4 regions of the Pseudescherichia sp. genome follow, and region 1 is predicted to be linked to each of the others. Evidence: predicted binding sites of a transcription regulator. Region 1 holds the regulator's gene; each other region holds the start of a gene.
The links. The regulator PurR, encoded in region 1, represses purine synthesis genes. The targets are predictions, from matches to a motif close to CANGCAAACGTTTGCNTG.

Region 1 (7,728 bases):
GCATCTGCAGCGGTGGCACCACGGCAAAGGTCGCCGCACCCCAGATGACCATGCTCACCGCCGCACCCAGCTCGTTACGCGCCAGCAGCGGGATTGCCAGCATGATAACGATCAGCAGCAGGAAAAAGCCTTTTAGGGTGCCGGTTACAGAGCGATCCGCCAGCTTGCCGCCCAGGTAGTTGCCGATGGAGAAGCCCACCCCAATCAGGACCAGCATCGCGGTAACAAACAGCGGCGTAGCATGGGTAATCTCATGCAATACCGGGGCGATGTAGGTATAGAGCGTAAACATTGCCCCTGCGCCCAGCACGGTGGTCAGTAAAGCTGACAGCACCTGCGGACGCACCAGCACGGCCAGCTCTTTACGCACCTCCGGACGCTCTCCGGCGCTGCCTTTTGGCAGGGAGAAGAAGAGGCTCAGCATCGAGATCACGCCAAGGCCCGCGGTGGCGAGAAACGACATGCGCCAGCCGATGGTTTCACCCAGCCACGTTGCCGCCGGTACGCCGCCGATATTCGCGATGGTCAGCCCCATAAACATGGTGGCCACCGCGCTGGCCTGCTTCTCTTTCGGCACGACGCTGGCTGCCACGACCGACCCCAGGCCAAAGAAGGCACCGTGGTTAAGGCTGGTGATGATGCGCGAAAGCATCAGGGTGGTGTAGTCGGGAGAGAGTGCGGACAGCACGTTGCCCAGGGTAAAGATTGCCATCAGGAAGATCAGCGCGCTACGGCGAGCACGATGGGAGAGCAGCAGCGTCATCAGCGGCGCACCCACCATGACGCCAATGGCGTAGGCGCTGATGAGCATTCCCGCTGCCGGAATAGAGACATCTACTCCGCGGGCGATAGTTGGCAGCAGGCCCATCGGGGAGAACTCGGTGGTCCCGATGCCAAATGCCCCAATCGCCAGGGCCAGCAGGGGAAAGTTAATTTTCATATTTTGACTCCAGAATTGCCGTGTCGATCAGGCGACACTGTCACAGAAGTCAAAAGCATGACATTTATCACAAAAAAACAGAAGTTATCAAACTAACAAAAGTTTATTGCCATTTTGATAACAATTAACGCGGCGCCAGAGGGGATGCCGAAACAGAGGGAGAGGGCTCTCCCTCATGCTAAATCAATTTAACGCAGCGGTCAGCGCACCAGCAACAATCAGGCCCAGCACAACAACGGTCGTCATCAGGGAAAACTTCAGATCTGCACTCATCAATTTCTCTCCATTCTAATTACCCCACAAAAAGTGAGCTTGCGCATTTTTACACATTTATGGGCAAAAATCTTCTTTGATTTGGGGTGATATGCGTTTTAACGCTTCCCCTTTTCATCAAGATAAGACAAAATTCCACGCTAAATTTATTCGCGTACCGGCCATAGACCCCTCCTGACGTTCCGTGTCGTTTTCCCGGCGAATCGCATCCCCAAAAGTTGCGTGCAGGCTGAGTAGAGGCAAACGTTTACCTACACTATTTTCAGGAGCTTACGTCGTGGTTTGGAGTGACATTGAATGGCAACTATAAAAGACGTAGCGAAACGAGCAAACGTTTCCACCACAACCGTATCACATGTAATTAACAAAACGCGTTTTGTTGCAGAAGAGACGCGTAACGCAGTGTGGGCAGCCATTAAAGAGCTGCACTATTCACCCAGCGCCGTGGCTCGCAGCCTGAAGGTTAACCATACCAAATCGATTGGCCTGCTGGCGACCAGCAGCGAAGCGCCCTATTTTGCTGAGATTATCGAGGCAGTAGAGAAGAACTGTTTCCAGAAAGGCTACACCCTGATTTTGGGTAACGCCTGGAACAACCTCGAGAAGCAGCGTGCCTATCTGTCGATGATGGCGCAGAAGCGCGTCGATGGCCTGCTGGTAATGTGCTCTGAATACCCTGCCCCGCTGCTTAGCATGCTGGAGGAGTATCGCCATATCCCTATGGTGGTGATGGACTGGGGTGAGGCAAAAGCCGACTTCACCGACTCGGTCATCGATAATGCCTTTGAGGGTGGCTATATGGCTGGCCGCTACCTGGTCGAACGCGGCCACCGCGAAATCGGTGTGATCCCCGGCCCGCTCGAGCGTAATACCGGCGCAGGCCGCCTGGCCGGCTTTATGAAAGCGATGGAAGAGGCGCTGATTAACGTACCGGAAAACTGGATTGTGCAGGGCGACTTTGAACCTGAGTCCGGCTACCGCGCGATGCAGCAGATCCTCTCCCAGCCGCATCGCCCTACTGCCGTGTTCTGCGGCGGCGATGTGATGGCGATGGGCGCGCTCTGCGCCGTCGACGAGATGGGCCTGCGCGTGCCGCAGGATGTATCGCTGATTGGGTATGATAACGTGCGTAACGCTCGCTTCTTCACCCCTGCACTGACGACCATCCACCAGCCTAAAGATTCGCTGGGTGAAACCGCATTCAATATGCTGATGGACCGCATCGTCAACAAGCGTGAAGAGTCGCAGTCGATTGAGGTTCATCCCCGGCTGATCGAGCGCCGCTCGGTGGCCGACGGCCCCTTCCGCGACTATCGTCGTTAAGCATCCGCCGCCGATCAACGCCTCGGGAGCCGTTTACACTGGCTCCCGCAGCCACTCCCGATTAAGCGTTTCGCTATCCCCTAAATAGTCCAGCAGCCAGCCCAGCGCGGGCGAGTTATCATTTTGCTGCCAGGTCAGGCAGCAGGCCGCATCCGGAAACGGCTCCTCCAGCTGCAGCTCCACCCACTCACCGCGATCGAGCCACGGCCTGGCAAAATGGCCTGGCACCATGCCGATGCATAGCCCGGCGCTCAGGCACTCGGCGGAGGAGGTCCAGTCCGGCACCACCATTCGCCGCTGGTTGTCCAGCAGCCATGTGATGCGTTTGGGCAGTAGCCGGGAGGTATCCTCCCATACCAGTGACGGCCAGCCGCGCAGGAGATCGTCGCTCAGCGGGCCATCCATACCCGCCAGCGGGTGATGAGCGGCCACGACGCAGCGCCAGTTGAGCATGCCCATATCGCGAAAAGCAAAGCGCCCACCCACCGGTATGGCCTGGGTCGCACCGATAGCCAGCTCCACGCGCCCATCGGCCAGCGCATCCCAGACGCCGTTAAACACCTCTTTTTGCACCAGCAGCTCAACGTCTGAAAAATGACGATAGAAGTCGACAATCATCTGCCGGGTGCGCTCGGGCCGGACGATATTATCCACGGCGATAGCAAGCTGGCCACGCCAGCCGTTAGCTATCTGCTGGCACTGCTGTCGGGTGACCTGCATTTTTTTGATGACAGAACGCCCCTCCTGCAAAAACCAGCTTCCTGCCGGGGTTAACACCACGTCCCGGTGCCGTCGTTCAAACAGCGGCACGGCCAGCCACGCTTCAAGCTGTCGTACCGTGTAGCTGATGGCGGAGGGAACCCGGTGCAGCTCCTGAGCAGCGGCGCTAAAGCTTCCGGTACGAGCCACGGTATCTACGACGTCAAGGGAGTAATCTGACCACATATTCTGCCTGCAAAAAATTTGAATGCACTGCGCAAATATTACCGTTTCACAACCGGTAATGCACTGCCTACACTTTGCCGCTTTGTGATCTGCACTGTTTAACCTCTATCGTGAAAGAGAATAAGAAGGAAAGATGATGTTACCTGGTAAAGGATTTTTAGTCTGGCTAGCGGGATTGAGCGTGCTGGGCTTTCTGGCAACGGATATGTACCTGCCGGCGTTTACGGCTATTCAGCAGGATCTTAATACCCCTGCATCGGCAGTAAGTGCCAGCCTTAGCCTGTTTCTGGCCGGCTTTGCCCTTGCCCAGCTGATATGGGGCCCGCTCTCCGATCGCTTTGGCCGCAGGCTGGTCCTCCTCTGCGGGCTGGGACTGTTTGCTTTTGGCTGCATCGGCATGCTATGGGTGCGCGACGGCACCATGCTGCTGATACTGCGTTTTGTTCAGGCCGTGGGGGTATGTGCCGCCGCGGTCACCTGGCAGACGCTGGTAACGGACTACTATCCGGCTCAGCGGGTTAACCGTATTTTTGCCACTATTATGCCGCTGGTTGGGCTCTCCCCCGCCCTCGCGCCGCTGCTGGGAAGCTGGATCCTCGCCCACTCCCACTGGCAGAACATCTTTATGGTGCTGTTTGTTATCACGCTGCTGCTGATGCTGCCCGCACTTCGCCTTAAAAAACCGGTAAAAAAGTATCATCCGCAAACGACACCCGTTACCTTCGGGCTGCTGTTACGCTCTCGCTTTTACTGCGGAAACGTCACCATCTACGCCGCCTGCTCAGCCAGCTTTTTCGCCTGGCTTACCGGTTCGCCGTTTATTCTCAGTGCTCTGGGCTATGGCCCCGCGGCGATTGGCCTGAGCTATGTCCCGCAAACCATCGCTTTTCTGGTGGGAGGCTATGGCTGTCGGGCAGCCCTTCAGCGCTGGCAGGGGCCGCGTCTGCTGCCCTGGCTGCTGGCTGGCTATGCGCTGAGCGTGGTTGCCGTCTGGCTGGTGGCCTTCCTGCCACAGGTCTCATTGACGCTGCTGCTGGTTCCGTTCTGCGTGATGGCGATGGCTAACGGTGCAATCTATCCGATTGTGGTGGCCCAGGCGCTGAGCCCGTTTCCTCAGGGGGCGGGACGTGCAGCGGCGCTACAAAATACCCTCCAGCTGGGTCTCTGCTTTTTAGCCAGTCTGCTGGTCTCAACGCTCATCGCTACGCCTCTGCTTACCACAACCAGCGTTATGCTGCTGACTGTTTTGCTGGCCGGACTGGGCTATTGGGGACAAAAACAAGCAGCAAAATAATTAGTTAACTAACCATAATAGGTTGAACGACCCGTTTTTGCGGCCTATACTCATTTCGATAATTTTTATTAACAAAAATAAGTATGTTTTCACAGGCGCAGGATCGCGCCTGTTCTCCCACGGACGGCATTTTCGGCAAGGGCTATCTCCCTTCCTCTGTTCTACGTCGGATATCAAGCTCACGGCCCGTTCCGTGGGATTTCTCACAAACCATTAAAAGCGTCTACGCTGTTTGAAGGTTCTGATCACATAGGGTGATGGAGAAGCTATGAGTTCATCGTGTATAGAAGAAGTCAACATACAGAGCGATAACTGGTTCCGTATCGCAAACGAACTGTTAAGCCGCGCGGGCATCGCTATCAACGGCACTGCCCCATCGGATATCCGGGTAAAAAACCCCCGTTTTTTTAAGCGCGTCCTAAAAGAGGGCTCACTCGGGCTGGGCGAAAGCTATATGGACGGCTGGTGGGAGTGCGAACGGCTGGATATATTTTTTAGCAAGGTGCTTCGCGCCGGGCTGGAAAACCAGATGCCGCGCCACGTTAAAGATACGCTAAGGATTGCGGCGGCGCGGGTACTCAACCTGCAAAGCCAGAAACGCGCCTGGATAGTCGGTAAAGAGCATTACGATCTCGGCAACGATCTCTTCAGCCGCATGCTTGATCCCTATATGCAGTACTCTTGCGCTTACTGGAAAGAGGCGCAGACGCTGGAGGAGGCGCAGCAGGCAAAACTGCGGCTAATCTGCGAAAAATTGCAGCTGCAGCCCGGCATGCGTGTGCTGGATATTGGCTGCGGCTGGGGTGGTCTGGCGTACTTTATGGCCAAAAACTACGGCGTCAGCGTGACCGGGGTGACCATTTCAGCAGAGCAGCAAAAGATGGCCCAGGCGCGCTGCGAAGGGCTGGATGTAACTATTCTGCTCCAGGACTATCGCGATCTTAAGGATCAGTTTGACCGTGTCGTCTCCGTTGGCATGTTTGAGCACGTGGGGCCGAAAAACTATGCCACCTACTTTGAGGTGGTCGATCGCAACCTCCGGCCCGACGGACTGTTCCTGCTCCACACCATTGGTTCGAAAAAAACCGACCATCACGTAGACCCGTGGATAGATAAGTATATCTTCCCCAACGGATGCCTGCCGTCAGTGCGCCAGATTGCGAATGCCAGCGAGCCCCATTTTATCATGGAGGACTGGCATAACTTTGGCGCTGATTACGATACTACGCTGATGGCCTGGCACGAGCGTTTTCTGGCCGCATGGCCGGACATTGCCGATAACTACTCTGAACGCTTTAAGCGCATGTTCAGCTACTATCTGAACGCCTGCGCAGGTGCCTTTCGTGCCCGGGATATCCAGCTTTGGCAGGTCGTGTTCAGCCGCGGTGTCGAAAACGGCCTGCGCGTGGCGCGCTGACCGATGCTAATAAAAACCCCGGCAGGCCGGGGTTTTTTATTTAATTACTCTTCGCTGCCGCTGACCGAGGCGGCAATCATCGCCGCTTCACGGCTCGCCAGCACGCGCTCAACCGTATCCACAATGGCCTGGGTCTGCGGGTCGATCTCGATATTCACCTTATGCCCCAGCTTCTTATTGCCCAGCGTAGTGCGCTCCAGCGTTTCAGGGATCAGATGCACACAGAAACGCGTCGGCGTCACCTCACCCACCGTCAGGCTAATACCATCCACGCCAACATAGCCTTTATAAAGAATATATTTCATCAGGTTGGCGTCCTGAACTTTAAACCAGATTTGGCGGTTATTTTCTGAGGTCAGAATTTTCACCACCTCTGCGGTCGTAATAATATGCCCCGACATCAGATGGCCGCCGATCTCATCGCTAAACTTCGCCGCACGTTCAACGTTCACCTCGCCGCCTACGCTCAGTTCGCCCAGGTTGGTAATACGCAGCGTCTCTTTCATCAGGTCAAAGCTGACCAGCGGGCCATTGATGCTGGTGACGGTCAGACAGCAGCCGTTATGCGCCACAGACGCGCCGGTCTCCAGCCCCGGCAGCATCGACTCAGGCAGCTGGACGACGTGGGTGCGGAAGTTGGGTTTTTCATCAATGGACACGATTTTTGCCGTGCCCTGTACAATACCAGTAAACATGCCTACAACTCCTGTAACCATTAATTCGGCGCAAGCCGTTTTGATAATTGCACAATAACAGGTGGAAAAAGAGGTTGCCAGCGCTGCACCCGCCCAGGCTGTTTTTTCTCTGGCATATTCGCCGTTCCCCGTTACAATGGTCTGGCTATTTATCCTGCAATCTCTTCTTGCTGCCAGTTAAGGCGGCTTTTTCATGCTTACCAATAACAACAATATACAGGTGTTTCCGTGCAGAAGTATTATATCGAAGCACGCCAGCTGCTGGCGTTGGCTATCCCAGTGATCCTTGCGCAGATAGCGCAAACCGCGATGGGATTTGTTGATACGGTCATGGCGGGGGGCTACAGCGCCACCGACATGGCGGCGGTGGCGATCGGCACCTCTATCTGGCTTCCGGCCATTCTCTTTGGCCACGGCCTGCTGCTGGCCCTGACGCCGGTTATCGCCCAGCTTAACGGTTCGGGCCGTCGCGATCGCATTGCCCAACAGGTGCGTCAGGGGTTCTGGCTGGCGGGCTTCGTCTCGGTGTTAATTATGATTGTCCTCTGGAATGCCGGGCATATTATTCATGCTATGCATAATATTGATCCGGAGCTGGCGGACAAAGCCGTACGCTATCTTCGCGCCCTGCTGTGCGGCGCACCGGGTTACCTCTTCTTCCAGGTAGCACGTAATCAGTGCGAAGGTCTGGCAAAGACCAAGCCCGGCATGGTGTTTGGCTTTATTGGCCTGCTGGTGAACATTCCCGTTAACTACATCTTTATCTACGGTCACTTCGGCATGCCGGAATTGGGCGGCGTTGGCTGCGGCGTGGCCACGGCGGCGGTCTACTGGGTGATGT
Region 2 (7,728 bases), on a different contig from region 1:
GGGAGCCGAAGCGGCTCCCTGCATGGATCAGCTAGCCTTTTTCACCTGGGGCAGATCGAACGCTTTACGCAGCGCCCGCACAAAGGCTTTGTCGTGACAGATGGTTTTGCCCGGACTGTCAGAGAGTTTTGCCACCGGCTTGCCGTTACACTCCACCAGCTTGATAACGATATTCAGCGGCTTCACCTGCGGAATATCGCAGGTCAGGCGCGTGCCGATACCAAAGCTCAGGTTGACCCGCACCGAGAAGTGGCGGTAGAGATCCAGCGCTTTCTTCAGGTCAAGGTTGTCTGAGAACACCAGCACCTTGCTGAGCGGATCGATACCCAGCTTTTGATAGTGGGCGATCGCTTTTTCGCCCCACTCAACCGGATCGCCGGAGTCATGGCGCAGGCCCTGGTAACGGGTGGCGAACTCCGGACCGAAGTCGCGCAGGAACGCGTCCATAGTAATGCAGTCGGTAAGCGCAATGCCCAGCTGGTCTGGATATTCGGTCAGCCAGGCGGCAAGGGCGGCGCGCTGGCTGGTGGCCAGTTCAGGGCTGATCTGCTGGTGTGCCTGGAACCACTCGTGCGCCTGGGTACCCATCGGGGTTAAGTTCAGGCGGCGGGCGAGATCGTAATTGCTGGTGCCAACAAACCACGGCTCCTGCTGCAGGCGCTCAACGATGGCCTGCTGCACGTCGCGGGAGAAGCGGCGGCGGGTACCGAAATCCATCAGGCGGAAGCGGGACATATCCAGGCCAGCGGTCAGCTGAGAGAAATTCGCCAGCTTCTCTTCGAGGGTGGCCAGCGCTTGCGTGACGCCAGCATCCGGCGAGCGGTAGCGGTGTACCACTTCGCTGATCACCGCCAGCAGCGGCACCTCCCACATGATCACCTCGCGCCACGGGCCAGCGAGACGAATAGAGAGCTTGCCCTGGTCGTTGGTAATCACTACCTGGCTCGGGTCATAGCGGAACGCCCGCAGCCAGTCGAGATAGTCGGCACGGAAGAAGGGCAGGCCAGAGAGCCACTGGTACTCATCATCCTGCAGGCGCAGGTGCTGCATAGCCTCTACCTGCTCGCGGATGGCATCGGCATAGATGCCCAGCAGGTCGTCGCCCCGGCAGCGAAACTCAGCCGACACGTGGACATCATGATATTGATGAAACACCGCCTGCTGCATATGCAGCTTATAGGCATCGGTATCCAGCAGCGTTTGCAGAATAGGGGTAGCGAGTTGTGTCATGGTGCGCCGTAGCATCCTCTCACTGGAGCGTTTCCATCAAAGCCAAAGCAGATAAAGACGCAGGAGTATACCCTGATTATCGGTTTAATGAACCTGGATCACAACATAACAAGATGAGATGGTCGAGGGCAATTTGTGCCTCTGTTATCAAAATGTAGCAAACAGGGCTTTTTGCCTTGAAAAGAGTCTGTTTGCGCATGGCGCGAAAGAGGCAACAGGAATAGACTGAGTCGTTACCCTAATGAGATGCTAAAGGTTTTTTATGACTCAACAGCCCCAAGCCAAATACCGCCACGACTACCGTGCGCCAGATTACCTGATTAGCGATATTGACCTGACTTTCGATCTTGATGCTGTAAAAACCGTTGTCACAGCTGAAAGCAACATTTCCCGCCAGGGTGCAGCGGCCGAGCCTTTACGTCTTAATGGCGAAGATTTGACCCTCGTCTCCCTTCAGGTGGATGGGCTGGCGTGGTCAGATTACCAGATTGCCGAAAATACGCTGGTGATTAATAACCTGCCGGATCGTTTTACCCTGCGCATCGTTAACGAAATCAGCCCGGCCGCTAACACCGCGCTGGAAGGGCTCTACCAGTCAGGCGAAGCGCTCTGCACCCAGTGCGAGGCCGAGGGTTTCCGCCATATCACCTGGTACCTTGATCGCCCGGACGTGCTTGCACGCTTTACAACTAAAATCATTGCCGATAAAAGCAAATATCCGTTCCTGCTCTCCAACGGCAACCGCGTGGGCGAAGGCGAGCTGGATAATGGTCGTCACTGGGTACAGTGGCAGGATCCGTTCCCGAAACCCTGCTACCTGTTTGCGCTGGTGGCCGGTGATTTCGACGTGCTGCGCGATACCTATACCACCCGCTCCGGCCGCGAAGTGGCGCTGGAGCTGTTTGTCGATCGCGGCAATCTTGACCGCGCGCCGTGGGCGATGACCTCCCTGCAAAACTCCATGAAGTGGGATGAAGATCGTTTTGGTCTCGAGTATGACCTCGACATCTATATGATCGTTGCCGTGGATTTCTTCAACATGGGGGCGATGGAGAACAAAGGCCTTAACGTCTTTAACTCCAAATATGTGCTGGCCCGCACCGACACCGCCACCGATAAAGATTATCTCGATATTGAGCGGGTAATCGGTCACGAATACTTCCATAACTGGACCGGCAACCGCGTCACCTGCCGCGACTGGTTCCAGCTGAGCCTGAAAGAGGGGCTGACCGTGTTCCGCGATCAGGAGTTCAGCTCCGATCTTGGCTCCCGTGCGGTGAACCGCATCAGCAACGTACGCACCATGCGCGGCCTGCAGTTTGCGGAAGATGCCAGCCCGATGGCGCACCCGATCCGTCCGGACAAAGTGATCGAGATGAACAACTTCTATACCCTGACGGTGTACGAGAAGGGGTCTGAGGTGATCCGCATGCTGCACACCCTGCTGGGGGAAGAGAACTTCCAGCGCGGGATGCAGCTCTACTTTGAGCGCCACGACGGCAGTGCCGCCACCTGCGACGATTTTGTCCAGGCGATGGAAGACGCCTCTAACGTCGATCTCTCCCATTTCCGTCGCTGGTACAGCCAGTCCGGTACGCCAATTGTGAGCGTGCGCGATGACTACAACCCAGAGACCGAGCAGTACACCCTGACCATCAGCCAGCGTACGCCGCCGACGCCGGATCAGGAGGAGAAGCTGCCCCTGCATATTCCGTTTGATATCGAGCTGTACGACAACGAGGGGCAGGTCATCCCGCTGCAAAAAGAGGGTCACCCGGTACACAACGTCCTCAACGTTACCCAGGAGGAGCAGACCTTCGTCTTTGATAAGGTCTACTTCCAGCCGGTGCCGTCCCTGCTGCGCGAGTTCTCCGCGCCGGTGAAGCTGGAGTATAAGTGGAGCGATCAGCAGCTGACGTTCCTGATGCGTCATGCCCGCAACGACTTCTCCCGCTGGGATGCAGCCCAGAGCCTGCTGACGACCTACATCAAGCTGAACGTGGCTCGCCACCAGCAGGGCCAGCCGCTGTCGCTGCCGCTGCACGTGGCCGACGCCTTCCGGGCGATCCTGCTGGATGCGGATATCGATCCGGCGCTGGCGGCGGAGATCCTGACCCTGCCTTCTGCAGGCGAGATGGCCGAGCTGTTCGATATTATCGATCCGGTGGCGATCGTTGCCGTCCGCGAGGCGCTGACCCGCACCCTGGCGACCGAGCTTTCCGACGAGTTCCTTGCGGTCTACAATGCGCATAAGCTCGACGCCTATCGGGTTGAACATGCGGATATCGGCAAGCGTTCGCTGCGCAACACCTGCCTGCGCTACCTGGCGTTTGGCGACGTGAAGCTCGGCGATGCCCTGGTGACCCAGCAGTATCACACTGCGGATAACATGACCGATGCGCTGGCGGCGCTCTCTGCCGCCGTGGCGGCGCAGCTGCCGTGCCGCGATGCGCTGATGCAGGAGTACGACGATAAGTGGCATCAGGACGGCCTGGTGATGGACAAGTGGTTTATCCTGCAGGCCACCAGCCCGGCCAGCAACGTGCTGGAGACCGTGCGCGGCCTGCTTAACCACCGCTCCTTTACCCTCAGCAACCCGAACCGCGTCCGCTCGCTGATTGGCGCGTTCGCCGGCAGCAACCCGGCGGCGTTCCATGCGGAAGACGGCAGCGGCTACCGTTTCATGGTAGAGATGCTGACCGAGCTTAACAGCCGTAACCCGCAGGTGGCGTCGCGTCTGATTGAGCCGCTGATCCGCCTGAAACGTTACGACGAAGGACGCCAAACGCAAATGCGTGCGGCGCTGGAGCAGCTGAAAGGCCTGGAAAACCTCTCCGGGGATCTCTACGAGAAGATTGCCAAGGCGCTGGCCTGATACCTCGCCGGGCGGCCTTGCGCTGCCCGGTTCACTATTTTCCCACGTTTGCCCCCCTTTTCAGGAAAATGTTTGCGTTTTATCTGGATTATTTGCCTCAGGTCAATTCCCTTTCGTCTCGCAATCGCAGATAATACGCCCCCGGTTTGCACACCGGGAATCCAGGAGAGTTCATGTACTACCCCTTCGTTCGTAAAGCCCTTTTCCAGCTCGACCCTGAGCGCGCTCATGAATTGACGTTTCAGCAATTACGCCGTATTTCCGGCACCCCTTTAGCCGCGCTAGTGCGCCAGACTGTGCCGCAAAAACCGGTCTCCTGCATGGGGCTGACCTTTAAGAATCCGCTGGGCCTGGCGGCGGGTCTGGATAAAAACGGCGAGTGCATTGACGCGCTGGGCGCAATGGGCTTTGGCTCGATTGAGATTGGCACCGTGACGCCGCGCCCGCAGCCGGGCAACGATAAGCCGCGTATCTTCCGCCTGGTCGAGGCCGAGGGGTTAATTAACCGCATGGGGTTCAATAACCTTGGCGTAGATAATCTGGTAGAGAACGTCAAAAAAGCCCATTTTGACGGCGTGCTGGGCATTAATATCGGCAAGAATAAAGATACGCCGGTAGAGCAGGGCAAAGATGACTATCTGATTTGTATGGATAAAGTCTACCCCTACGCGGGCTATATTGCGATTAACATCTCCTCGCCAAACACCCCGGGCCTGCGCTCGCTGCAATACGGTGAGGCGCTGGACGATCTGCTCTCCGCCATCAAAAATAAGCAGCGCGAGCTGCAGAATAGTCATCACAAATATGTCCCTGTGGCGGTGAAAATTGCTCCCGATCTCACCGTTGAGGAGTTAATTCAGGTGGCTGACAGCCTGGTTTGCCATAATATCGATGGCGTAATCGCTACCAATACCACACTCGAAAGAGGGCTGGTGCAGGGAATGAAGCACGGTGATGAGACCGGAGGCTTAAGCGGCCGCCCGTTGCAGCTAAAAAGCACCGAAATTATTCGCCGCCTGGCGCAGGAGCTGAAGGGTCAGCTGCCGATTATCGGCGTCGGCGGAATCGACTCCGTTATCGCCGCACGGGAGAAGATCGCTGCCGGTGCGACGCTGGTGCAGATCTATTCCGGCTTTATATTTAAAGGCCCGCCGCTGATTAAAGAGATCGTTACCCATATCTAATCCTTTGCGTCTAAATGTTAACCAGGGCTTTATTTCCGGCCCTGGTTGTTTTATATTCCCCTCGTTGTTGTTTATTTAAACGTTCTCATTATTGACATTTTATGATAAGCGGAACGGTAACAACGGACACGCAAGCAGCAGGACGCTTAAGGGGGAGCGGAGAGGAAAATGCGAATCAAACCTGACGATAACTGGCGCTGGTATTACGACGAAGAGCACGATCGGATGATGCTCGATCTCGCCAATGGGATGCTATTTCGCTCCCGTTACGCCCGTCGGATGCTGACGCCGGACGCGTTCGCACCCTCCGGCTTCTGTGTGGATGATGCCGCGCTCTACTTCTCTTTTGAGGAGCGTTGCCGCGAGTTTGAGCTCTCCCGGGAGCAGCGGGCCGAGCTGGTGCTGAACGCGCTGGTCGCTATTCGCTTTCTTAAGCCGCAGATGCCAAAAAGCTGGCATTTCCAATCTTACGGTGACAGCTGGCAGCCCGATCTGGGTGAAGCCGCCAGCGTCTGGCTCAGCGATACCGCAGAGCAGGTGAATTTGCTGGTGGTCGAGCCGGGTGATAACGCCACGCTCTGCCTGCTGGCACAGCCCGGCGTGGTGATTGCCGGGCGTACAATGCAGCTTGGCGATGCGATTAAAGTGATGAACGATCGTATGCGGCCGCTGCCCCAGCTCTACAGCCTGGAGCAGGCGGTTTAAGGCTCCAGCACCAGCGGCGTTTTGGGAATACAGCTGCAGCTCAGGATGGTGCCGTCGTCGCCGATGGCGGACTGCTTCAGGGCGCTGACTTCTCCCTCTATCAGGCGTATGCGGCAGCAGCCGCAGATCCCAGCCCGGCAGGAGTAGGGCACACGGATCCCCTGGCTCTCCAGCTGCTCAAGCAGTACCTGCTGGTTATTCCCCGTAAAGGTCTCTCCCTGCCAGCCAATGGTCACCGTCGAGGCAGCCTGCTTCTCAATTTCCAGCGTCTCAACCGGCTCGCCCGCGCCATAGACTCTCGCCGGACCGCTGGCCAACACGCTTACCTCATCGCCGACGCGGATCACGCCGCTGTTACGGGCAATCAGGTTCTGGCCGAAATCGACGTCGCCGTTATCTACCGCGGTGCGAAACTGTTGCAGGGTGTGCAGCGGCTCGCCCGCCGGGTGTTTCTGTCCGCGCTCGGGGCTGATGGTGGTAAATACGCAGCGGCTGCAGGGTTTAACCACGTCAAAGATCACCTCGCCGATGCGCACGGTTTTCCAGGTATCCTCCTCCCACGCCTGCGCCCCGGTGACCACCAGGTTTGGACGAAACTGCTCCATCTGGATGCTGGCCGGGCAGCGGCTCTGCAGATCGCGCAGCGAGGCCTCATTGGTAAGCAGGTAGGGGAAGCCGTCGGCAAAGGAGAGCGGCACGCTCTCAAAGCGCTTCACGCGGCGGGTGGGCTCCTGGCCGACCCAGCGCAGCTGGACCTCGCGATTAAAAAAGCCGCTCAGCCACTGGTTGATCGCCGTGGGGGCAATTAATGCGGTAAAATGGTTTCCCCATACCTCCGTCGGTGCGGCGTCGCGGATGAAATCGGCAAAGCGGACCAGCGCGCTGCTGCCGTCGGGCGCGGTGAGATGGAGACCGTCATGCAGCGGCGACGGGATAAAACGCACCAGCTGCGGATACTGGCGGGCGGTAATAAACGTACCGTCGGGTTCAGTAACCATAAAGATGCGGTCAAAGGCCAGGCCGCTGATGTCGGCCAGGGCGTGCGTGAGGCCAATTCCGCGCATCGATTTGACCGGATGTATATAAAGCCGCGACAGGGTAGCCACTGCGCCCTCCATGCGTGTGAAAATAAGCCCTCAACTTTATGACATCGGGTTGAGTTTAGCTATAATGCGCAACAATTTTATTAGAGTAAAAGTGACGATATGAATTCTCTGTTTGCCAGTACGGCCCGCGGGCTGGAAGAGCTGTTAAAAACTGAACTGGAAAACCTCGGGGCGCAGCACGTCCAGGTCGTTCAGGGCGGTGTCCATTTTGAGGGGGACACCCGGCTCATTTACCAGAGCCTGATGTGGAGTCGCCTGGCTTCGCGCATTATGCTGCCGCTGAACGAGTGCAAGGTCTACAGCGACCTCGATCTCTATATGGGCGTGCAGGCGATTGACTGGACGGAGATTTTCAACCCCGGCGCGACCTTCGCCGTGCACTTCAGCGGGCTGAATGAGGAGATCCGCAACAGCCAGTACGGCGCCATGCGGGTAAAAGACGCCATCGTCGACAGCTTCACGCGTAAGAATATGGAACGCCCGAACGTCGATCGCGAGCAGCCGGATATGCGCATCAACGTCTGGCTGAATAAAGAGACGGCGCATATCGCCCTCGATCTCAGCGGTGACGGCCTGCACCTGCGCGGCTATCGCGATCGGGCCGGGCTTGCGCCGATGAAAGAGACGC
Region 3 (7,728 bases), on a different contig from region 1:
AATATGACCATCGGCACGGTGCTGTCGATTACCCCAGAGATGGCCTCCCAGGGCGGTAAATACGCTATGGTGGTCGGCATCCCGACGCTGCAGATGGGCGTCTTTGGCGGCCTAATCTGTGGCATCCTGGCCGCGTGGTGCTATAACCGCTTCCATACCATGCAGCTGCCGGAGTTCCTCGGCTTCTTCTCCGGCAAACGCTTTGTCGCCATCGCTACCGCATTTCTGTCGTTCCTGCTCGGCCTGCTGCTGCCCTACGTCTGGCAGCATATCCAGGCGGGTATCGATGCGCTCTCGGTGGTGGTGAACGGTGATAACCAGGCCGCGTCGACCTTTATCTTTGGGCTGGTAGAACGTGCGCTGATCCCGCTCGGCCTGCACCATATCTGGTATCCGTCGTTCTGGTACTCGTTTGGCGACTACACCACTCAGGCGGGCCAGGTTATTCACGGCGACCAGACTATCTGGTTCAAAATGCTGGAAGATGGCGTCAAGTCGTTCAGCAGCGACACCTACCAGAATGCCGGTAAGTTCATGCAGGGCGAGTTCCCACTGATGCTGTTTGCGCTGCCTGCCGCCTGTCTGGCGATGTATCATGAAGCGCATACCCGTAATAAAAAGATCGCCTCCGGTATTCTCTTCTCCGCCGCGCTGACCTGCTTCCTGACCGGGATCACCGAGCCGGTTGAGTTTACCTTTATCTTCGTTGCGCCGGTGCTCTACGTCTTCAACGCCATCATGGCCGGGCTGTCGTATATGTGCATGTACCTGCTCCATGCGCACATCGCGAAATCCTTCTCAGCGGGCCTGATCGACTACATCTCGTTCGGTATTCTGCCGTCGTTTAACGGCTACCAGACCAACTTCCTGAACGCGATTATCGTCGGCATCCCGATGGGTCTGATCTACTACTTCACCTTCCGCTTTGTGATCCGCCGCTTCGACGTTAAGACGCCGGGCCGCACCGAAGTGACCGCTAACGTTAACGATAAAACCGATGACGAGCTGGCGACCGAAATCGTTGCCCTGCTGGGCGGTGCAAACAATATCAGCTCGGTAGGCTCATGCATCACCCGCCTGCGTCTTGAGGTGGCGAAGAGCGAGCTGGTGGACAAAGACGGCCTGAACGGTGTCGGCGCGCGTGGCGTGGTGTTCGTTGGCGATAACGGCATCCAGGTGATTTTCGGCGCACGCGCGCAGTTTATTGCCCAGACCATGTCGGGCATGATCGGCAAGTAACCTGAGGCTGTTAAGGTGATTAGGTCTCCTGTATCGTACAGGAGACTTTTCATCGTTGACTGCATAGCCGTTAAGTTCAGGGAGTGGATTTGAAGAAGGTCAGCATTATTGATGTCGCGAAGCTGGCGGGGGTCTCTGTCTCGACCGTTTCGCTGGTGCTTCGCCAGAAAGGGAAAATATCAACCGCCACGATTGAAAAGGTGCAGCAGGCGATCGACACGCTCGGCTACGTTCACAACGTGGCGGCAGCGAACCTCCGCGCCAACACTTCTAACCTGATTGGCCTGATCCTGCGCGACTTTAGCGACAGTTTTTCTGTGAAGGTGATGGCCAGCACCGTGCTGGAGCTGGAGAAGCAGGGCTACATGGTTTTTCTCAGCCAGCCTCTGAACGATAGCGACAGCCTTGAGCGCTGCCTGCTCTCGTTTAAACAGCAGGGCGTAGCAGGCGTGATCTATCTTGCCTCCGATGCCACCACCTCGCGTCTGCCGAAGCTTATCCGCACCTGTCCCCTGCCGCTGGTTGTGGTATCGCAATCGCTGCTGGAGGAGGAGTGCAACCTGGTGATGCGCGATAACCGCCAGGCCGCCAGCCTTGCCACCCGCTACCTGATCGAGCGCGGCCACCGCAGCATCGCCTACATCGGCGGTACGGAGAGTAGCCTGATCCGCCAGCAGCGGCTGGCCGGGTTTCGCAGCGCGCTGACCCAGTACGGACTGGTGACCCGGGAGGAGTCTACCCCGGCCTGCATGGAGGGGACCCACGCGGCGAGCCACGCGACCCGGCAGCTGCTGGAGAAGAACAACACCATCACCGCCCTGCTCTGCCACTCGCCTGATGCAATGATCGGCTCGCTCTCCGGCATTCATCAGGTAGGTCGTACGGTAGGAAAAGATGTGTTCCTGACACAGCAGGTGGCGCTGGTCGGTTTCGAGGATATGCTGCACGTGAACTTAACGTCGCCCTCGTTTACCTACGTATCGTCGGCAAGCGAAGAGACTGGACGCCAGGCAGCGTCGCTGATGATCCGCAAAATCAAAGAGCCGGATCTGCTGACCCAGCGCATCACCCTTTCCGGACAGCTGGTGACGCGCGAGTCAGCTTAAGATAGAGGGATTGCAGACCCTGTAGGCCCGGTAAGCGCAGCGCCACCGGGCATTGATCTGTTGGCTCTGTCATGCCGGGTGGCGCTTCGCTTACCCGGCCTACAAAACCCGTCGTCTTACTTACGACGCCAGGTGGTCCCCTGCGGGCCATCTTCCAGCACGATCCCCATCTCGTTCAGACGGTCACGCGCCGCATCCGCCGCAGCCCAATCTTTCGCTTTACGCGCATCCAGACGCTGCTGGATCAGGGCTTCAATCTCCGCTACTTCACCGTCATCCGCCTGAGCTCCGCTCTGCAGGAAGGCTTCCGGATCCTGCTCCAGCAGACCAAGCACGGCAGCCAGCTTGCGCAGATGAGATGCCAGCGCGTTCGCCGCCTGCATGTCTTCGCTCTTCAGACGGTTAACGTCGCGGGCCATATCAAACAGCACCGAGTAGGCTTCCGGGGTGTTGAAGTCGTCGTCCATCGCCTCGATAAAGCGCGTTTCGAAGGCCTCGCCGCCCGCTGCCGCAACAGATGTGTCGGTGCCGCGTAATGCGGTGTAGAGACGCTCCAGCGCCGAGCGCGCCTGCTTGAGGTTCTCTTCGCTATAGTTAAGCTGGCTGCGGTAGTGACCGGACATCAGGAAGTAACGGATGGTCTCCGCATCGTAATACTTCAGCACGTCGCGCACGGTAAAGAAGTTGCCCAGCGATTTCGACATCTTCTCGCGGTCAACCATCACCATGCCGGAGTGCATCCAGTAGTTCACGTACTCGCCGTCATGGGCGCAGGTAGACTGGGCGATTTCGTTTTCATGGTGCGGGAACATCAGGTCCGATCCGCCGCCGTGAATGTCGAAATGGTGGCCCAGCTGCTTGCAGTTCATCGCCGAGCACTCAATGTGCCAGCCCGGACGCCCTTCGCCCCACGGTGACGGCCAGCTCGGCTCGCCCGGCTTGGACATCTTCCACAGCACAAAATCCATCGGGTTGCGTTTGATCTCAGCGACTTCGACGCGCGCCCCGGCCTGCAGCTGCTCCAGATCCTGGCGCGACAGCTTGCCGTAGTTGGGATCGGTCGGCACGGAGAACATCACGTCACCGTTGTCAGCTACGTAGGCATGACCGCGCGCGATCAGGCGCTCGGTGATCTCGATGATTTCGTGAATATGGTGGGTGGCGCGCGGCTCGCTGTCCGGACGCAGGATGTTCAGGGCGTCAAAGTCAGCGTGCATCTCGCCAATCATGCGATCTACCAGCGCGACAAAACTCTCGCCGTTTTCATTAGCACGTTTGATGATCTTGTCGTCGATATCGGTGATGTTACGCACGTACTTCAGATCATAGCCGAGGAAACGCAGGTAGCGCGACACCACGTCAAAAGAGACGAAGGTGCGGCCGTGGCCGATATGGCAGAGATCGTAAACGGTGATACCACACACGTACATGCCCACTTTCCCGGCATGAATAGGTTTGAATTCCTCTTTTTGGCGCGTCAGCGTATTAAAAATTTTTAGCATCAAAGATTCCGTTAAGACGTGTGTGGAGAATGAACTCAGTATGATACCCATAATTGATAACCGAAGCAGCACCCTTTGCAAGGTGATCGAACCTTGCGGTTATGCTATAACAGGCGACTATACGTGACCCACAGCTGGGTCGATGCTCTACACTACCGGAACAGGATGCAAAAATGGTTACTTTCCACACTAATCACGGCGATATCGTAATCAAAACTTTCGATGACAAAGCGCCTGAAACTGTTAAGAACTTCCTGGACTACTGCCGCGAAGGTTTCTACAACAACACCATTTTCCACCGTGTTATCAATGGCTTTATGATCCAGGGCGGCGGTTTTGAGCCGGGCATGAATCAGAAAGCGACCAAAGACGCGATCAAAAACGAAGCGAACAACGGCCTGAAAAACACCCGTGGCACGCTGGCGATGGCCCGTACTCAGGCCCCGCACTCTGCAACCGCCCAGTTCTTTATTAACGTAGCAGACAACGACTTCCTGAACTTCAGCGGTGAAAACATGCAGGGCTGGGGCTACTGCGTATTCGCCGAAGTGGTTGAAGGCATGGACGTAGTCGACAAAATCAAAGCGGTCTCTACCGGTCGCAGCGGCATGCACCAGGACGTTCCTAAAGAAGACGTGATCATCGAAAACGTAACCGTCAGCGAGTAATCGTGGCGACGCTTTTCATCGCAGATCTGCATCTCTCTACAGAAGAACCGGCGATCACCGCCGGTTTTCTGCGTTTTCTGGCCGGTACGGCGCGTGACGCCGACGCCCTCTATATTCTTGGCGATCTCTTTGAAGCCTGGATTGGCGACGACGATCCCAATCCCCTGCATCAGCAGATCGCGGCCGCCCTGAAGGCGCTGAGCGACAGCGGCGTGCCCTGCTACTTTATCCACGGCAATCGTGACTTCCTGCTGGGCCAGCGCTTCGCTCGTGAGAGCGGCATGACGCTGCTGCCGGAAGAGGTAGTGCTCGACCTCTACGGTCGCCGGGTGCTGATTATGCATGGCGATACCCTCTGCACCGACGACGCGGGCTATCAGGCATTTCGCGCTAAGGTTCACCAGCCCTGGCTGCAAAAACTGTTTCTTGCCCTACCGCTGTTTATTCGTCATAGGGTGGCGGCGAAGATGCGCGCCGACAGCAAAGCGGCCAACAGCAGTAAGTCTCTCACCATTATGGATGTGAACCCGCAGGCTGTAAGCCATGCGCTGGAACGCCATAAGGTACAGTGGCTTATCCACGGCCATACCCACCGCCCGGCCGTGCACGAGATGACCGCCAACGGCGAACCGGCGTTTCGCTGCGTGCTGGGCGCCTGGCATAGCGAAGGTTCAATGGTAAAAGTCACCTCACAGCAGGTCGAACTTATCGCTTTTCCGTTTTAATAACTTAACAATTTGCCCGCAAGGTTAGCCGCGCAACCGTTTTCCTTGCGGGATTTCCATGCTATTCTCTGTGCCCTGTTACGCGTTATGCCGCACACCCACAGGAGTTTTTAGACGCATGTCTTCGAGCAATAATCCGGTACGTATCGCCATCGTGATGGGGTCCAAAAGCGACTGGGCAACCATGCAGTTCGCCGCTGAAGTCCTCGATATCCTGAACGTTCCCCACCATGTTGAAGTCGTTTCTGCCCACCGCACGCCGGATAAACTGTTTAGCTTCGCCGAAGGCGCAGAGCAGAATGGCTATCAGGTGATTATTGCGGGTGCAGGCGGCGCGGCGCATCTGCCGGGCATGATCGCCGCCAAAACGCTGGTGCCGGTGCTGGGCGTGCCGGTACAGAGCGCAGCGCTGAGCGGCGTTGACAGCCTCTACTCCATCGTTCAGATGCCGCGCGGTATTCCAGTGGGCACGCTGGCGATTGGTAAAGCCGGCGCCGCCAACGCGGCGTTACTGGCAGCGCAGATCCTTGCCACCCACGACCGTGACCTGCATCAGCGTCTGGTGGAGTGGCGCAATGCCCAGACCGACGAGGTGCTGGATAACCCGGACCCGCGAGGTGCGGCATGAAGCAGGTATGCGTCCTCGGCAACGGCCAGCTGGGCCGGATGCTGCGCCAGGCCGGTGAGCCGCTGGGTATCGCCGTCTGGCCGGTGGGGCTGGATGCCGAGCCGGAAGCTGTGCCTTTTGCGCAGAGCGTGATCACCGCCGAGATCGAGCGCTGGCCGGAAACGGCGTTGACCCGCGAGCTGGCACGCCATCCGGCGTTTGTTAACCGCGACGTTTTTCCCATTATTGCCGACCGTCTGACCCAGAAGCAGCTCTTTGACCGTCTCTCTCTGGCGACTGCGCCGTGGCAGCTGCTGTCGAGCGCCGAAGAGTGGCCCGAGGTGTTTAATGCCCTTGGCGAGCTGGCGATCGTTAAGCGCCGGGTGGGTGGCTACGACGGCCGCGGCCAGTGGCGTCTGCGCGCCAGTGAGATCGATACGCTGCCTGAAGAGTGTTACGGGGAGTGTATCGTCGAGCAGGGCATTAACTTCTCCGGTGAAGTGTCGCTGGTGGGCGCGCGCGGGCATGACGGCAGCACCGTGTTCTATCCCCTGACCCATAACCTGCATCAGGACGGCATTCTGCGCACCAGCGTGGCTTTTCCGCTGGCTGACGCTGAGCAGCAGGCGCAGGCCGAAGCGATGCTGGGGGCAATCATGAGCGAGCTGGGCTACGTCGGCGTGATGGCGATGGAGTGTTTTGTAACCCCTGGCGGGCTGCTGATTAACGAGCTGGCTCCACGGGTGCACAACAGCGGCCACTGGACGCAAAACGGCGCGTCGATCAGCCAGTTTGAGCTGCACCTGCGCGCCATCACCGGCCTGCCACTGCCGAATCCGGTGGTCAACGCCCCGTCGGTGATGATCAACCTGATCGGCAGCGACCTGAACTACGACTGGCTGAAGCTGCCGCTGGTGCATCTGCACTGGTACGATAAAGAGGTGCGCGCCGGCCGCAAGGTGGGACATCTAAACCTCAACGACAGCGATACCGACCGCCTGAGCGCAACCCTGGAAGCGATCGTGCCGCTATTACCACCTGAGTATGCCAGCGGTATCGCATGGGCGTGCGCTAAGCTCGGTTAAGCGTTTCCGCCTTGTTTGTCATGTAAACCGGGTATGCGCAAGTGCAACCCGGTAGTCCCTCTCCCCCTATCATTTTTTTGCCCCATCGCACCAATGGACGCGTAAAATAGCGCGATCTAATGTACAACGTCGCCCTTTGATATGCAGAAGGAAGTCCTATGAGCGAAGGCATGGATTATTACGCGATCCTCACCGCTGATACCCCCCTGCTGGATGTACGCGCCCCGGTTGAATTTGCCCAGGGTGCAATGCCGTCGGCAATCAATCTCCCGTTGATGAACGACGAAGAGCGTGCGGCGGTCGGCACCTGTTATAAACGCCAGGGCCCTGAGGCCGCGTTAACGCTTGGACATCAGCTGGTGTCAGGCATCACGCGCGAACAACGCATTCAATCATGGCGTAATGCCTGCCTGCGCCATCCCGACGGCTATCTGTGTTGCGCCCGTGGTGGCCAGCGCTCGCATATCACACAACAGTGGCTGCATGAGGCAGGCATTGACTATCCGTTAATTCACGGCGGCTATAAGGCCCTGCGTCAGGCGGCAATAATAGCGACGGAGCAGCGCGTCCAGCGTCCGCTGATCCTGATCGGCGGCTGCACCGGCAGCGGTAAAACCGATCTGGTGCGCCAGCATCCTGACGGCATCGATCTGGAAGATCTGGCTCGCCACCGTGGATCGTCATTTGGCCGCACGCTGCAGGCACAGCGTTCGCAGGCAAGCTTTGAAAATGCGCTGGCGGTAGAACTGCTTAAGCGCGACGCGGCGCGCCTGGTGCTGGAAGATGAAGGCCGGAC
Region 4 (7,728 bases), on a different contig from region 1:
GCTGCGGTACTGGCTGGCATCAAAGCCGTGGACCTCTGTCTGCTTGAGCACCCGCCGCTCACCGGTATCCATATCAAGCTCAAACAGGGTGTCCGGCGTAGTCATTGAAGAGTAGCCGTAGCGCAAGCGTGAGGTTTCAGGCTCGGGATTATAGGCAAGCCAGGTCACATAGGCCGGATCGTCAAAGGCGATGCCGGTCACCTCGCGGGTTTTACGGTTGATCTGCCGCAGGCTGGTTAAGCCGCGCTGGCGCTCCTCCACCACCAGCCAGTCGGTAAACAGCGTAAAGCCCTCCAGCATGATGTGTTCCCGGGGCGGGATCAGCACTTCCCACTGCTTATCGTTGCGTACCTTGGTCCGATAGAGGCCAAAGTTTTTCCCCTCGCGGTTTGAGCGCAGGTAGAAGGTGTGCTGGTAGTGATCGAGATTGTACTCGTGGTCCTTACGCCGGGGCAGGAACATGATAGGTTGCGCATCCGGCAACTCCGCATCCAGCAGCAGGCATTCACTGGTGGTCGCGCTGGCGAGGTAGATAATCACGTAGTGCTGAGAGGTCGTCTTATGCAGACTGACGTAGAACGTCTCGTCCTTCTCCTCGTAAACCAGCTCATCCTGGCAGGCAGGCGTCCCGATGGTGTGTCGCCAGACCTGATAAGGGAGCAGCGTTTTGGCATGCTTGCGCACGTAGTAGAGGGTTTCGGAGTCGTTGATCCAGACAAAGTCCGGCGTGACGTTATCCAGCATCTCTGGATACCAGTTGCCGCTCTCAAGATTACGAAAGCGCAGACCGTACTGGCGACGAGAGAGATAATCTTCCGCCAGCGCCATGATTTTATTATCCGGCGACACGGCCAGCCCGCCGAGGGTATAGAACTCACTGTGAGCAGCGCGCTTGTTGGCATCCAGCAGCACCTGCCACTCATCCCACTCGCAGCTAAGCACCGACTGGCGCTGATAGATGGCATACTCGCATCCCGGCTCATAGACGTGCCGGTAACGGTAGCCGTTGCGGGTATAGGGGGCGGAGACTTCGCGCTGGGGAAGACGATCGACAATCTCTTTTAGCAGGCGATCCTGTAACGCCTGCTGGGAGGCCATCACGTCGCGCCCGTAGTCGTTCTCCTGGTGCAAATAGTCCAGGACATCCTGATCCGAACGCGTATCGTCGCGCAGCCAGTAGTAGTTGTCTGTTCGCGTATCGCCATGCAGGGTCATGACGTGCGGTACTGTTTTTGCTTTTGGTGGCATAGCGTTATCTTTTCAGTTTACACCCTATAAGGGTGGCAAAACCCACGCATGTTGCAAGCGAAACGCGCCACCACCGCGTATAAGCTAGCCTGGCAGCGCGCTTTTTTGCGCTTTAAGGTCCTGTTCAATGCCGTCGCGCACGTCCTGAGGGATCTTCAGCGCGTCACCGAGCGCGTTAAGATAGCTGCGCTCCATAAAGTGATCGATATCGATAGCGGCACAGCTGAGGAAGTAGAGCTCCAGCGCCTCCTCCTCGTTACGCACATCGCGGGCTAATCGTTGGGGATCGAGCGGCTGCTCGATGGCCTGCGCTACCAGCGCTCTGCCCTGCTCCTCAACGCCCGCCTCCCGCATCTGCAGGTCAATCGCTTCGCGCTCGCGGGCATCGATATGGCCATCGCTCTTCGCGGCAAAGACCAGCGCCAGGATCAAACGTTCAGTGCGCACATCCAGCGGCGAGCTCTGCTGACCAAACTGCGGCTCATCCTGATGCGTACTGCGCACGCGATCTTTGTATTTGTTCCACAGCACCGTGCCGGCAACGGCCCCGCCGCCCATTAGCAGCGCGCTGGTACCGTATTTCGTAAGCAGCTTGCGGGATGAAGAGTTAGAGACCAGCAGCCCCGCCAGACCACCCAGTGCGCCCGGCACCAGCAGCTTGCTGAGTCCCTGCCCGTCGCCCGATGAGGCGGATGCCCCTTTCTGGCCCAGCAGCGACTGTAGTTGATTCATCCAGTTAGTCATAGTTCCCCCCGATTATTCTGCGTCAAACCACAGAGTAAGCGAGGGGGTGTCAGGAAATGTCTAAGCTGGCTAAAGAAGCGAAAATGCGGCTTTGGTTAACGATGGGTATAGACGGCCTTACCGCCTTTGCAGTCAACCGCCACCTGATAGTGGATGTCGGTATTTTTACCGCGAACGGTCAGCGGAACGGTCCACTTATCGTCTTTACCGGTAATCTCTTTGACGTTGATCCAGGCAACAGGGTCGGCCTGCCCCAGCGTCTCCTGGTCGTCTGCCCAGCGCGCAATGCGGTTTTGCTGATAGTCGCGCTTGACGCTGGCGGCGATACCGGCGGCATCTAGCCCTTCACAGCTGGGAAACTTCACTGATTTATTATTGGCAGCCTGTACGCTAACGCTGCCGGCCAGCAGGGCCAGGCCGAGCAGTGATTCTAATTTGTTCATGCTTATCTCCTGTGCGCATAACCCACTCAAAGCATGGTACAAATTACCGGCAGCGCAAGCTGCTGTTAGGCTGCTTTAGTGCGCTTCGCCGTCGGCATATCCGTTACGGTATCGCTTTTCTCCGACGCCGCGTCAGGGTCAGGCAGCTTACCGGAGCGGAAGACCGCACTGAGGGTCTCTTTTTGCTCAGCCAGCCACAGCGCCATCTGCTCACGCTGCTCGTCATCAAACGCAACGGGTGCATTTACCAGCACGCCCTCCAGCACTTCCGCCAGATCGAGCATTTTGTCGTACGCATCGGCTTCCTTCTTGCTGGCAAAAGACATTTTTTCCTCACCTTCGCGGATTACCACGTATTTGACTTCAACCGCCATAATGCAGCCTCATTTACCTGTTTATTTATACAGTATAATAGTAAGCATTTCATGGGCGGATTGCAAGCCGAAAAAAGACACGCAAACGTTTTCGTGTATAATAGTCCGAAATTTTTAACCGGGTGGATAGTATGACTTTTTTAGGTACCGCGCTGCGTCCGGCAGCCACGCGTGTAATGCTGTTAGGCTCCGGTGAGCTGGGTAAAGAGGTAGCGATCGAGTGCCAGCGGCTTGGCATTGAAGTGATTGCGGTGGACCGCTATGCAGACGCCCCGGCGATGCACGTCGCTCATCGTTCCCACGTGATCAATATGCTGGACGGCGAGGCGTTAAAGACGATAGTGGCACTTGAAAAACCGGACTTTATCGTGCCGGAGATCGAAGCCATTGCTACGGATACGCTGCTGGAGCTTGAGTCCCAGGGCCAGCAGGTGGTGCCCTGCGCCCGCGCCGCAAAGCTGACCATGAACCGGGAGGGGATCCGCCGCCTGGCCGCGGAAGAGCTCAGCCTGCCTACCTCAACCTACCGCTTCGCCGACAGCGAAGCCGCGTTTAGAGAGGCAGTTGCTGCGCTCGGCCTGCCCTGCATTATTAAGCCGGTGATGAGCTCTTCCGGCAAGGGCCAGAGCTTTATTCGCAGTGCTGATGAGCTGCACGATGCCTGGCAGTACGCCCAGCTCGGCGGGCGCGCCGGAGCGGGACGCGTCATTGTTGAAGGCGTGGTGAAGTTTGACTTTGAAATTACACTCCTGACCGTGAGCGCCGTTGATGGAGTGCACTTCTGCGACCCCATCGGCCATCGCCAGGAGGATGGCGACTACCGCGAATCCTGGCAGCCGCAGCAGATGAGCGAGCTGGCCCTCTCCCGTGCCCAGGCTATCGCCCAGAAGGTGGTGCTGGCGCTGGGCGGCTATGGGCTGTTCGGCGTAGAGCTGTTTGTCTGCGGCGACGAGGTGATCTTCAGCGAGGTGTCGCCGCGCCCACACGATACCGGCATGGTCACGCTGATCTCTCAGGATCTCTCTGAGTTCGCTCTGCACGTTCGCGCCTTCCTCGGTCTGCCGATAGGCGGCGTGCGTCAGTATGGCCCGTCCGCTTCAGCGGTGATCCTGCCAGAGCTGAAGAGCGATAACGTAACCTTTGATAATGTGCAGTCTGCAGTAGGTGCGGGTCTACAGCTGCGCCTGTTCGGCAAGCCGGAGATTGACGGTACGCGGCGGTTAGGCGTGGCGTTAGCCACCGGTGAAAGCATAGAGGATGCGGTAGAGCGAGCGAAAAATGCCGCCGCCAGCGTACAGGTTGCAGGATAAAAAAACGGGCCATATGGCCCGTTTTTGTTGGCATTGCCCGGCGGCGCTTCGCTTGCGTGGACCTATGCTATTTACTGCTGCGCGCCTTCTACCGCTTCGCGAGCCAGTTTGGTGATGCGATCGTAGTCACCCGCTTCCAGCGCGTCAGCCGGTACCAGCCACGAGCCACCGATGCACAGCACGCTCTTCAGCGCCAGGTAGTCACGGTAGTTCGCCGGAGAGATACCGCCGGTCGGGCAGAAACGTACCTGCGAGAACGGGCCAGCAATCGCCTGCAGCGCTTTAGTACCGCCGTTAGCTTCCGCCGGGAAGAATTTAAACTCTTTCAGACCGTAGTCGAGACCCAGCATCAGTTCGGATACGGTGCTGATGCCTGGGATCAGCGGGATGGTGCCTTCGGTTGCCGCTTTCAGCAGCGGCTCGGTCAGGCCCGGGCTGATAGCAAACTGCGCGCCCGCTTCGGTCACTTCTGCCAGCTGCTGCGGGTTCAGTACCGTACCGGCACCAATAATTGCTTCCGGAACTTCTTTCGCAATGGCGCGGATTGCATCCATAGCGCAAGCGGTACGCAGAGTGACTTCCAGCACGCGAACGCCACCGGCCACCAGGGCTTTCGCCATCGGTACAGCGTGTTCCAGCTTGTTCACCACGATAACCGGTACAACAGGACCCGTTTTCAGGATTGCTTCAGCACTCGTTTTCCAGTTTTTCATCAGAGTTTTTCTCTCGCCCGATCTAAAAAAGTAATCAGTTTAAAAAGTGATACAGGTTGCGCCCTGCTCCGCACCGGAGAGTTTTTCACGCAGTGCGCTAAACATTTCGCGGCCAGTACCGACACGCGCGCTACTCAGGTCAGGAATATGCGGCTGACGTGCAGCAAGCTCGGTTTCATCCACCAGCAGAGTGAGCTCCCCTGTCTGTCCATTAACGCGGATGATATCGCCCTCGCGTACCTTTGCCAGCAACCCGCCGTCATACGCTTCTGGTGTCACATGGATCGCCGACGGTACTTTACCTGATGCGCCGGAGAGCCGTCCATCGGTGACTAATGCGATTTTGAAACGGCGGTCCAATAATACACCAAGTGGCGGCATCAGTTTATGTAATTCTGGCATGCCGTTCGCTTTTGGCCCTTGATGTCGGACAACAACCACGCAGTCACGGTCAAGCAGACCGGCTTCAAACGCCGGTAGCACGTCGTGCTGGCTCTCGAAAATGACCGCAGGCGCCTCAACGACCTGGTTCTCTACCGGAACGGCGGAGGTTTTCATTACCGCGCGTCCCAGGTTGCCGCTAAGCACTTTCGTGCCGCCGTGATGCGAGAACGGCTTGTCGATAGAGGCAATGATATCGCTGTCCAGCGAGGCGCTGGCTCCTTCGCGCCAGTCCAGCTCGCCCTCGTTCAACCACGGCTCAAGGGTGTAGCGTGACAGTCCGTGACCGACCACAGTATGCACATCCTCATGCAGCAGACCGCCCTTCAGCAGCTCGCGCATCAGTACCGGCACACCGCCTGCGGCCTGGAAGTGGTTGATATCCGCCGGACCGTTCGGGTAGAGACGCGCCATCAGGGGAACCACCTCGGAGAGTTCAGAGAAGTCATCCCAGTTAATGATGATACCCGCAGCGCGGGCCATCGCTACCAGGTGCATGGTGTGGTTAGTCGAGCCGCCGGTCGCCAGCAGAGCGACGATGCCGTTGACCACGACCTTCTCATCAATCATTTTGCCGAGAGGCATCCACGCGTTGCCGTTGCCGGTCAGGCGCGTCACCTGACGTGCGGCGGCGACGGTCAGCGCTTCACGCAGCGGCGCCTCAGGGTGGACAAATGACGAGCCGGGGAGCTGCATGCCCATGAATTCAATGACCATCTGGTTGGTATTGGCCGTACCATAGAAGGTGCAGGTGCCTGGTGCATGGTATGACGCCGCCTCGGACTCCAGCAGCGCCATGCGGTCAACTTTACCTTCGGCATAGAGCTGGCGGATCCGCACCTTCTCTTTGTTTGGCAGACCGCTGGCCATTGGTCCTGACGGGACGAAGACCGCCGGCAGATGCCCAAACGACAGCGCGGCCATCGCCAGGCCCGGAACGATTTTATCGCAGACGCCGAGGTAGAGCGCACCGTCAAACATATTGTGCGACAGGCCGACCGCGGCGGACATGGCAATCACTTCCCGGCTGAGGAGGGAGAGCTCCATCCCGTCCTGGCCCTGGGTCACGCCATCGCACATAGCCGGAACGCCGCCTGCGACCTGGCCGACGGCGTTCACCGAGTGCAGGGCTTTACGGATAATGTCAGGGTAGCGTTCATAGGGCTGGTGCGCGGAGAGCATATCATTGTAGGAGGTGATAATGGCGACGTTGTTACGCAGCATGCTTTTCAGCGAGGCCTTATCCTCCGGCTGACAGGCGGCAAACCCGTGGGCCAGGTTACCGCAGGCTAGCGATGAGCGGTGGACGGTGCTGCTTTTCGCCTGTTCGATGCGGGCAAGGTAGGCGCTGCGGGTGGCATGAGAACGATCGATAATACGCTTTGTTACCCGTAACAATGTCGAGTTCATAAAGGCTCCTGAAAATGAGGTGTCCCGGACGGCAGTATCGTGAAGAAAGTGATATTACGTAAACCACTCATCCGCCGCAGGCCGGAGGCAAAATCGCTTCAGCCAGTGTAATAAAAAAAGCGTGACGGGTGAATCCAGGGCAAGCGCAAAAGAGTAAAAATTGTGCGGGAATCTGTGTTAGATCATGTTACCGGTAAAATAGGAGGGCGATAAACAAAAAAACGGCCCCGCAGGGCCGCTTGATACTGGCAGAGTTATTTACTCAAATTCGTTCCAGGAACGGCCATCGCGGGTGATCATCGCCACCGACGCAACCGGTCCCCAGGTCCCGGCCTGGTAAGGCTTCGGTGACTCGTTATCCATTGCCCAGGCTTCGGTAATGGAGTCGACCCATTTCCACGCCTCTTCCACCTCATCGCGACGCACAAACAGCGCCTGGATGCCGCGCATCGTCTCCAGCAGCAGACGCTCGTAAGCATCGGCCAGATGGGTCTCGTTAAAGGTCTCAGAGTAGCTCAGATCCAGCTTGGTGGTTTGCAGGTTGTGCTTGTGATCGAGGCCCGGAACTTTGTTAAGGATCTGGATATCCACGCCCTCGTCCGGCTGCAGGCGGATGGTGAGCTTGTTCTGGGGCAGATCCTGCCAGGACTCTTTGAACAGGTTCAGCGGCGGGGTCTTAAAGTAGACCACGACTTCGGAGCATTTGGTTGGCAGACGCTTGCCTGTACGCAGGTAGAACGGTACATCGGCCCAGCGCCAGTCATCGATATCCACGCGGATCGCCACGAAGGTTTCCGTGTTGCTGGTTTTGTTTGCGCCCTCTTCCTCCAGGTAGCCCGGCACCTTTTTGCCCTGGGCAAAACCTGCAGTGTACTGACCGCGCACGGTTTTTTCACGCACGTTCGAGCGGTCAATACGGCGCAGAGATTTCAGCACCTTCACTTTTGCATCACGAATGCTGTCCGCGGAGAGATCCGACGGCGGCGACATGGCGATCATGCAGAGAACCTGTAACAGATGGTTCTGGATCATGTCGCGCATCTGC

Region 2: a site for PurR is predicted at 4,167-4,184, ahead of pyrD (quinone-dependent dihydroorotate dehydrogenase). Genes of this name have one in related genera too.
Region 3: a site for PurR is predicted at 5,270-5,287, ahead of purE (5-(carboxyamino)imidazole ribonucleotide mutase). Genes of this name have one in related genera too.
Region 4: a site for PurR is predicted at 2,888-2,905, ahead of purT (formate-dependent phosphoribosylglycinamide formyltransferase). Genes of this name have one in related genera too.

Annotation. Positions count from the first base shown of each region.
Region 1 covers NZ_DAMBWA010000005.1:261,138-268,865, reverse strand. Annotated here, with positions in the region: gene RTX96_RS09850 (MFS transporter) at 1-940, opposite strand, end outside; gene RTX96_RS09845 (YnhF family membrane protein) at 1,124-1,213, opposite strand; gene purR (HTH-type transcriptional repressor PurR) at 1,511-2,536, shown strand; gene punR (DNA-binding transcriptional activator PunR) at 2,570-3,481, opposite strand; gene punC (purine nucleoside transporter PunC) at 3,618-4,775, shown strand; gene cfa (cyclopropane fatty acyl phospholipid synthase) at 5,044-6,192, shown strand; gene RTX96_RS09820 (riboflavin synthase subunit alpha) at 6,237-6,887, opposite strand; gene mdtK (MdtK family multidrug efflux MATE transporter) at 7,116-7,728, shown strand, end outside.
Region 2 covers NZ_DAMBWA010000006.1:133,319-141,046, forward strand. Annotated here, with positions in the region: gene pncB (nicotinate phosphoribosyltransferase) at 28-1,230, opposite strand; gene pepN (aminopeptidase N) at 1,493-4,105, shown strand; gene pyrD (quinone-dependent dihydroorotate dehydrogenase) at 4,279-5,289, shown strand; gene zapC (cell division protein ZapC) at 5,458-5,994, shown strand; gene RTX96_RS10455 (YcbX family protein) at 5,991-7,100, opposite strand; gene rlmKL (bifunctional 23S rRNA (guanine(2069)-N(7))-methyltransferase RlmK/23S rRNA (guanine(2445)-N(2))-methyltransferase RlmL) at 7,200-7,728, shown strand, end outside.
Region 3 covers NZ_DAMBWA010000007.1:209,480-217,207, forward strand. Annotated here, with positions in the region: gene RTX96_RS11905 (PTS transporter subunit EIIC) at 1-1,239, shown strand, start outside; gene malI (Mal regulon transcriptional regulator MalI) at 1,329-2,345, shown strand; gene cysS (cysteine--tRNA ligase) at 2,462-3,847, opposite strand; gene ppiB (peptidylprolyl isomerase B) at 4,021-4,515, shown strand; gene lpxH (UDP-2,3-diacylglucosamine diphosphatase) at 4,518-5,240, shown strand; gene purE (5-(carboxyamino)imidazole ribonucleotide mutase) at 5,359-5,868, shown strand; gene purK (5-(carboxyamino)imidazole ribonucleotide synthase) at 5,865-6,932, shown strand; gene mnmH (tRNA 2-selenouridine(34) synthase MnmH) at 7,091-7,728, shown strand, end outside.
Region 4 covers NZ_DAMBWA010000001.1:80,429-88,156, forward strand. Annotated here, with positions in the region: gene ptrB (oligopeptidase B) at 1-1,248, opposite strand, end outside; gene RTX96_RS00400 (tellurite resistance TerB family protein) at 1,333-1,992, opposite strand; gene yebF (protein YebF) at 2,088-2,435, opposite strand; gene RTX96_RS00410 (YebG family protein) at 2,501-2,809, opposite strand; gene purT (formate-dependent phosphoribosylglycinamide formyltransferase) at 2,941-4,119, shown strand; gene kdgA (bifunctional 4-hydroxy-2-oxoglutarate aldolase/2-dehydro-3-deoxy-phosphogluconate aldolase) at 4,191-4,832, opposite strand; gene edd (phosphogluconate dehydratase) at 4,872-6,683, opposite strand; gene zwf (glucose-6-phosphate dehydrogenase) at 6,942-7,728, opposite strand, start outside.